DNA from 2 places in the Thalassotalea piscium genome. Region 1 is predicted to be linked to the other one. Evidence: predicted binding sites of a transcription regulator. Region 1 holds the regulator's gene; the other holds the start of a gene.
What was found. The regulator MetJ, encoded in region 1, represses methionine synthesis genes. The targets are predictions, from matches to a motif close to TAGACGTCTAGACGTCTA.
Positions count from the first base shown of each region.

Region 2: a site for MetJ is predicted at 1,639-1,656, ahead of QUD79_RS04790 (methylenetetrahydrofolate reductase). Genes of this name have one in related genera too.

Region 1 is NZ_AP027362.1:3,527,947-3,532,149, reverse strand. It holds gene QUD79_RS15745 (adenylosuccinate synthase) at 1-929, shown strand, start outside; gene QUD79_RS15740 (malic enzyme-like NAD(P)-binding protein) at 1,157-2,398, shown strand; gene metJ (met regulon transcriptional regulator MetJ) at 2,464-2,793, opposite strand; gene metB (cystathionine gamma-synthase) at 3,047-4,203, shown strand, end outside.
Region 2 is NZ_AP027362.1:1,130,391-1,134,593, forward strand. It holds gene QUD79_RS04775 (DUF3565 domain-containing protein) at 1-12, shown strand, start outside; gene QUD79_RS04780 (hypothetical protein) at 146-334, opposite strand; gene QUD79_RS04785 (hypothetical protein) at 358-600, opposite strand; gene QUD79_RS04790 (methylenetetrahydrofolate reductase) at 649-1,623, opposite strand; gene QUD79_RS04795 (tRNA-dihydrouridine synthase) at 1,883-2,845, opposite strand; gene QUD79_RS04800 (HvfA family oxazolone/thioamide-modified RiPP metallophore) at 2,984-3,610, shown strand; gene QUD79_RS04805 (SDR family oxidoreductase) at 3,930-4,203, shown strand, end outside.

The DNA of each region.
Region 1 (4,203 bases):
GTAATAAACCAATTGGTACTACTGGCCGTGGTATTGGTCCAGCTTATGAAGATAAAGTGGCTCGTCGTGGCTTACGTGTAGGTGATTTATTTTGCGCAGAGACTTTTGCAATAAAGTTAAAAGAAATTATGGAATACCATAACTTTGTTTTAACAACCTATTACAAAGTTGAGCCGGTTAGTTATGAACAAACATTGTCTGATGCTTTAGAAGTTGGTGAAATCATCAAAGGTATGGTTGCCGATATTCCTGAATTATTAGATCAATCTCGCAAAGCGGGTGAGTCTATTATGTTCGAAGGCGCCCAAGGTACTCTGCTTGATATTGATCACGGAACATACCCTTATGTAACTTCATCAAATACTACGGTAGGCGGTGTAGCCACAGGTTGTGGTTTTGGGCCATTACATTTAGATTATGTTTTAGGTATTACAAAAGCTTATACAACGCGTGTTGGTTCAGGGCCTTTTCCAACTGAACTCAATGATGAGATTGGTGAGCACTTAGGTACTGTTGGTCATGAATTTGGTGCCACTACAGGGCGCGAGCGTCGTTGTGGCTGGTTTGATGCTGTTGCGATGCATCGAGCAGTTCAAGTGAATAGTATTACTGGTTTTTGCTTAACTAAGCTCGATGTTTTAGATGGCTTATCTACCTTAAAAATCTGCATAGGCTATAAAACAGCGAATGGCGATGTAATTACAGTACCACCAACAGCTGCCGAAGGTTACGAAAATGTAACGCCTGTCTATGAAGAAATGCCAGGTTGGAGCGAAAAAACAGTTGGTGCAACGTCTAAAGATAAACTACCTGCGAACGCAATTGCTTATATTAAGCGTATAGAAGAAATTACTGGTGTACCTGTTGATATAATTTCTACAGGTCCTGATAGAAACGAAACGATTATTTTAGTTAATCCATTCGAGTAAAATCAGCAAAAGTTAATTTCTTATAAAAACCAGCGTTTATCGCTGGTTTTTTTATACTTAGTATTTGATATAAACCTAACGAGAAGAACATAATATAGTTATATAGCTGCTAGAAATTGTTTATATGCAAATGCTCTTGATTGCTTCAAGGTAAATGAAATACCATAGCCGTACTTATCATATTAACAATAATAAATTATTATCACTCAACGCATTTAGGAAGAAACATGACTGATTTACGTCAAGAGGCATTAGATTATCACGCATTACCCATTCCAGGAAAAATAAGTGTCGAACTGACGAAACCCGCAGAAACAAGCTACGACCTTTCATTAGCGTATAGCCCCGGTGTTGCTGAGCCTGTTAGAGCAATTGCTGAAAATCCTGACGATGTTTATAAATATACCGGTAAAGGAAATACAGTTGCGGTTGTAACTAATGGCACTGCCATTTTAGGCTTAGGCAATTTAGGTCCTATGGCGGCTAAACCAGTAATGGAAGGTAAGGCGTTACTATTCAAGCGTTTTGCAGGTATTAATTCATTCGATATTGAAGTTAAGCATAAAACAACTGAAGATTTCATTGATACCGTTGCCAACATTGCAGACAGTTTTGGTGGAATTAATCTTGAAGATATAAAAGCGCCTGAATGTTTTATTATCGAGAAAGCACTAATTGAACGTTGTAAGGTACCTGTTTTTCATGATGATCAACATGGCACTGCTATTGTAACTGCAGCTGGTTTACTAAATGCGCTTGATGTACAAGGTAAAAATATTAAAGAAGCTGATATTGTTTGTATGGGCGCAGGCGCGGCTGCAATTGCTTGCATGGACTTGTTGATCAAGTGTGGTGCACAGCGTGAAAAAATATACATGCTAGATACTAAGGGAGTTATTCATACCCGTCGCGATGATCTTAACGAATATAAGCGTTCATTTGCTAATAATACAGACAAACGAACTTTAGAAGATGTGATTGATGGTGCTGATGTTTTTGTAGGTGTTTCAGGGCCTGATGTTTTATCTGCTGAGCATGTGAAAATGATGGCTCCTAAACCAGTGATATTTGCTTGCTCGAATCCAGATCCTGAAATTAAGCCTGAATTAGCATTATCTGCACGCGATGACGTAATTATAGCAACAGGTCGTTCTGATTATCCAAACCAAGTAAATAACGTACTGTGCTTTCCATTTATTTTCCGTGGTGCATTAGATGTAAGAGCAAGAACAATCAACGATGAAATGAAGGTTGCTTGTGTTCATGCTATTCGTGAGTTAGCGAAAGAGCCGGTTCCACAAGAGGTATTGGCGGCCTCAGGTGTTAGCGAATTAACATTTGGTAAAGAATATATAATTCCTAAGCCAATGGACTCACGACTGTGTGGCCGTGTAGCTAGAGCTGTAGCTATTGCTGCAGTAGAATCGGGTGTTGCGGCACTAGACCTACCTGCGAACTACATGAAATAGGTGCTAGCAAATATAAAAAAGCCAACGAATAGTTGGCTTTAATATTTTAATACATCAGAATTAAATTAAACTTCGTCATCATCATATTGCGAAAAGTCGGTAATGCCTTGCTCAGTTAGTATTTTTCTCACACTTGCAGGCAACTTCTCTAAGTTATCTTTCGCTAAGTCGTGATCGTCAGGTAAGGGTTGGCCAGTAAAAGCGTGTAAAAAAGCTTCACATAATAATTCACTGTTTGTAGCATGCCTTAAATTATTAATTTGGCGGCGCGTTCGCTCATCGGTAAGTACCTTGAGTACACGCAACGGAATGGAAACAGTGATCTTTTTAACTTGCTCACTTTTTTTTCCGTGTTCTGCGTATGGATTAATGTACTCGCCATTCCACTTTGCCATGAAGTTTCCTCTGATTTAATTTGTAATATATTTTTTATAATGGCGCTCGCACTAGTCAAACAGAGAGTAATGATGTTTGTACTAATTGAAAGCCCATAGAAATTCTAAGTATGATTTTACTGCTTGTGAGCTATGAGTCAACTATGAATGTGTAGAAGTGTAGATGTCTAAAAGTTCTTGACCGGAATATTGAAACCGTTTAGAGTTGTAGACGTCCAAACATCCATTTGAAATTGACTCTTTAGGTAAGCTCATGTCTGATAAAAAAAATGCCACTATTGCCGTTCGTGGTGGCATTAATACCGACAAACATCATGGTGCTGTTGTAGCGCCAATACATTTATCAAGCACCTATTCGCTAAAGGGACTTAACGATAAGCGTCAATTTGATTATTCTCGTACCGGTAATCCAACAAGATCAACTTTTGGCCAAGCTATAGCAGACCTAGAAAAAGGTGCGGTTGGTGTAGTCACCAGTACTGGTATGGCTGCCGTTCATCTTATTTGCCAATTACTGTCAGTTAACGACACTATCGTTATACCGCATGATTGTTATGGTGGTAGTTATCGATTATTTACTCATTTAGCTAAACGCGGCCAATTTAAATTGATTATTGTTGACCAAGATGATGAGCAAGCTTTACAACAAGCATTAGATCAAAAGCCGAAATTAGTCTTGATAGAAACACCAAGTAACCCACTGTTACGTATTGTTGATATTTCAAAAATTTGCCAAAAAAGCCATCAGGCGGGTGCTTTAGTTGCTGTTGATAATACTTTTTTATCGCCAATTTTACAGCAACCATTAACGCTAGGTGCTGATATCGTTTTTCACTCAACCACTAAATACATCAATGGTCATAGCGATGTTGTTGGCGGCGTATTAGTGACTAAAGATGTTGCCATTGGTGAAGAGCTAGCTTGGTGGGCTAATTGTATTGGTATTACGGGGTCGGCTTTTGATAGCTACCTAGCACTACGTGGTTTAAAAACGCTCCCTGTAAGAATAAAACAACACCAAGCCAATGCCGACCAAGTTGCTGCATTTTTACAAGAAAATACAGCTATTGAAAAGGTATACTACCCAGGGTTTATCACGCACCCAAATCATAATGTAGCTAAAAAACAGCAAGAGAGTGCGGGTGGCATGCTAAGTTTTGAAATAAAAGGTGGGATTGCGGCGGTTGAAAAATTATTTGCTAACTTAACCTTATTTACACTGGCGCAGTCGTTAGGAGGAGTTGAGAGTTTAATTAGCCATCCTTCCACTATGACTCACGCTAGTATGGAGCATTCGGCACAAATTGAAGCCGGTATTACTGAGTCATTAGTGCGTATTTCTGTAGGTATTGAAGACATTGACGATATTATTGCTGATTTAGCACAAGGGCTCGTTGCTAGTCAGCGACA
Region 2 (4,203 bases), 1.5 Mb from region 1:
TATACCAAATAATCTTGTTTAAACTCTGCTTACCTTTGCTAGTTAACGTATACCATAAGAGGGTTTTGTTCTGATATATTGTGACAACAAAAAAACAAAAGTAAGCAAGTGGTATCCCTTTATTAGAATAAACTAGAATTATAGTTTAGTGTTGTTGAGATAAAAATAGATGATAGTTGTTTGCACCAAAGTAACGTACAGATTTTTTAAGTGTAACTTTTTTGGCAATTAGTTGTTCGTCAGAGTAAATTTTAATAACTTGTTTCTCGCCATTACGATCTGTTTCGTAGGTATGGTTGTCATTTAAGCGGAGATCGTCAAACTCCGTTTTCATGATTAATTTCACGCTAGATTCTCTTAAAGCTTATTAATTTCTTGTTGAACGCTATAGCCTTCATCGGTCACAATTTTCTCTAGTACTTTTATGCGCTCTTCCAAAGAGTTAACTTGGTTTTTTAAGGTAATATTACTTTCATCAATTTTGCTATTATGATTAAGTGTCCTCTCTTTAAACTCTAAGTGTTTTTTATACATATCAAAAATCACTCCAAAGCCAACAGATATAAATACAATGAGTACTACCATTGTTGTGCCAGTCATCATTTAGTCCTTTTTTATTATAATTGACTAAGCATAAATGCTATTGCTTTATTTAAGCAAGTTATTGAGCTCAAATTTTGCTAAATAATTATCCATTGTAGAGCGTAAAAGTTTATAAAGTAAGATTGAGCCGTCTATTTCTTCTTTTCTATTTGTTAAACTTTCTATATTTAACCCTAATGGCAAATTATAGGGTAATACGGCATCAAGTATCTGGTGTAAGCTGTTATGACAAATACGAATTGACTCAAGTAGTGGCTTGTCTGCATTTAAAATTCTAAGCGTGGTTGCTTCAGGTACATTAACACCTAACCATTCAATAAAGGCTAACGTTTTATCACTCCCACAAGGAGAGAAAGTTAAAATGATACGTTGGGGCTTTAAACCTTGTTTCTTACACTCAATGGCGTAGCGGGTTAATAAGTCGATGGTTGCTTGGGGATCGTAAATAGCTTGAGATATAAAGAACTTACATCCTTGTAAATGTTTTTCAATTAAACGTTGATGTTCGTTACCTTTACTGGAATGCCTTTCAGCAATTGTTACACCGCCAATAAAGAAATCATTGTTATTACTAACTAAGCTTTTGTAGGCATCTGCTAAAGGCAGTTTAACATTATTATTTTTTGAAGGGCTGCCAACTAATACAATGTCGCGAACACCATATTTGTGCCAAGCTTCGTCTGCCCAATGGTTAAATGTTTCTGCACTAGACTGTATTACACTTTTATAGGTAATAACGGGTCTCTCAGATTTTTTGTTGAGAAGCGCAGCATAATGACGTGGATCATGGGTTGATTTAAATGGAAACGGGCGCGGCTTTTTAGTGCGTGAGTTTTCATCTTGAATGTCATAAACAATTAGGCCATCAAAGTCGATATCACTAACGCGTTGTAAAAGTTTTTCGGCAATTGCGTCGACTAACTCTGGGGGGGTATCACTTTTTGGTGGTGTTGTTCCTATAAAGTATACACCGCGGCTATTGTCGTTATATCGAGCCCTTAATTCTGAATCGTTAATCACTTGTAAATACCATTATGAACGTCTAGACGGCTATACTAGCATTTAAATTATTACAATGTCTTCATCTTTTATAATTAATTGTTAGGGTCTGAAGTTTATAAGACTACCCAACAGAAAAGTCATGAAGGTGCGAAAACATCAGAGGCCAGAGGTAGCTCCTCAATTCGAGCCCGTATATAAGCAAGCATCTAATTTATTTTAAACCTTTTCTTTTTGAAATTAACGGAGTTCATTTAGCCCAAGTAAAATAACGAAACTTCTATTTCTGCAAATTATTAATCGCGTGGATTATGTCTTCCTTATTTTTTAGGGTTTTAATATCATTAAATAACCAATCAGCTTCATTAAACATAAGCTTTAAATACCGTAGCCATTGTTTTACACGGCTTGAAAAATAGAAGCTTTTATCTCCATTAAGTTCTAACTGAGCAAAGTGTTTAATTAGTTCACACAATTGTGGCCATGTCATTTGCTGTTGATTAAGTTTAATGACATTAGCCAAGTTCGGCATCGCAAGTGCGCCACGGCCAAGCATTAAATTTTTAGTGCCCGACTCTTTCATGCATTGCAGCGCATTCTCTTTCGTCCAAATCTCTCCATTAGCGAATAGTTCAATCGGATATTTCTTACTAATATCACCAATTAAATGCCAGTAGGCGGGAGGGCGGTAACCATCAGACTTTGTGCGGGCATGAATAGTGAGCTGATTAGCATTTGCCGATACTACTGCACTAACGATTTCATCAAGTAAGTTATTATCATCAAAGCCAAGTCGAATTTTTGCTGAGACAGTAGCTGTTGTAGGTAAAGCTTGTTTCACAGCTAACACTATTTGATAAATATCTTCAGGGGTTTTTAATAAAATAGCACCACCTTTACTTTTATTAACCGTTTTAGCAGGGCAACCAAAGTTAATATCAATGCCATGAGAGCCCAATTCTATCGCTTTTATAGCATTTTCAGCCATCCACTGAGGGTGCTGCCCTAAGAGTTGAACTCTTATTGGTGTGTTACTTTTGGTATAGCCTATGTTGGCTAACTCTGGGCAAACTTTATGGTATATATGTGTTGGAACAAGCTTATCTACTACGCGAATAAATTCTGCAATACAAAAGTCGTAACAATTTATTGATGTTAAAATTTCGCGCATTGTTGCGTCAGCTACACCTTCCATAGGCGCAAGCACGACTTTGTTTACTGACAGCATTTTATTATTAGACATATTAATCGCTTTGGCATAAAGTTATATCATCCCCTAGGTGTGTTTTTTAAATTTTTTGAAATTTATATCTGCAGATCAAGGTCAATGTAAATAGCTATTAATTTCAGTAGTGATTATATTTAAAATTAAAAAGGAAATATGATGAATATTATAAAAAAATCTTCACTTGCTGTTTTATTAAGCATTTTTGCTCTTTCTTCAGTGGTCAGCAATCTTGCGAAGGCTGAGTCTAACCCATTTGAATCACAAGGTGTTATTGTTAGTGTGGATCAAGAGCAGAAAGACAAATGTGGTGAAGGCAAGTGTGGCGAAGCCAAAATGAAAGCGCACAAAGGTAAGTGCGGCGAAGCCAAAATGAAAGAAATGAAAGGTAAATGTGGTGAAGGCAAGTGTGGCGAAGCTAAAATGAAAGCGCACAAAGGTAAGTGCGGCGAAGCCAAAATGAAAGAGATGAAAGGCAAATGTGGTGAAGGCAAGTGTGGCGAAGCTAAAATGAAAGCGCACAAAGGTAAGTGCGGCGAAGCCAAAATGAAAGAGATGAAAGGTAAATGTGGTGAAGGCAAGTGTGGCGAAGCCAAAATGAAAGCGCACAAAGGTAAGTGCGGCGAAGCCAAAATGAAAGAGATGAAAGGTAAATGTGGTGAAGGCAAGTGTGGCGAAGCTAAAATGAAAGCGCACAAAGGTAAGTGCGGCGAAGCCAAAATGAAAGAGATGAAAGGTAAATGTGGCGAAGCAAAAGAGAAATCTAAAAAGTGCGGTGGCTAATCAATTTACAAATCAATTTGTATTAATAAAAGCCATCGCGAAGATGGCTTTTTTAATGGCTTAATTTTGCGAATTCTATCAATAGAAATAATTTATACCAATCTCACTAACTATGTGAACATTTCTACTGGCTAACACAGTCAACTACTGCGTTATTTATTTTATAATTATCGCTACAAGGATGTAGCTTATGTGGGCAATGCTGGAGCATAATTGCCCTGAACAACTAGTTATGAAAATAAATGCCTTGTATTTGACTGTTTTCACTGCGTATAAAATAGCTCACTTAATTAATGAAACTGATATTAAAGGATTTACCATGAAAAATATTGTTATCACTGGCGCTAATAGAGGTATAGGCCTCGCGCTAACAACGTTATTTCAGCAGCAAGGTGATAATGTATATGCATTATGCCGAACCAGCTCAGAAGCGTTAAATGCATTAAAGGTTAATATAATAACTGGAGTCGATGTTGTTAGCCCTAAAGGAATGTCGGTAATAAAAGATGAGCTCAAAGGGGTTACTATTGATATCTTAATTTGTAATGCTGGAATTTTAAGAGACGAACAATTAGGTAATATCAACTCTGACA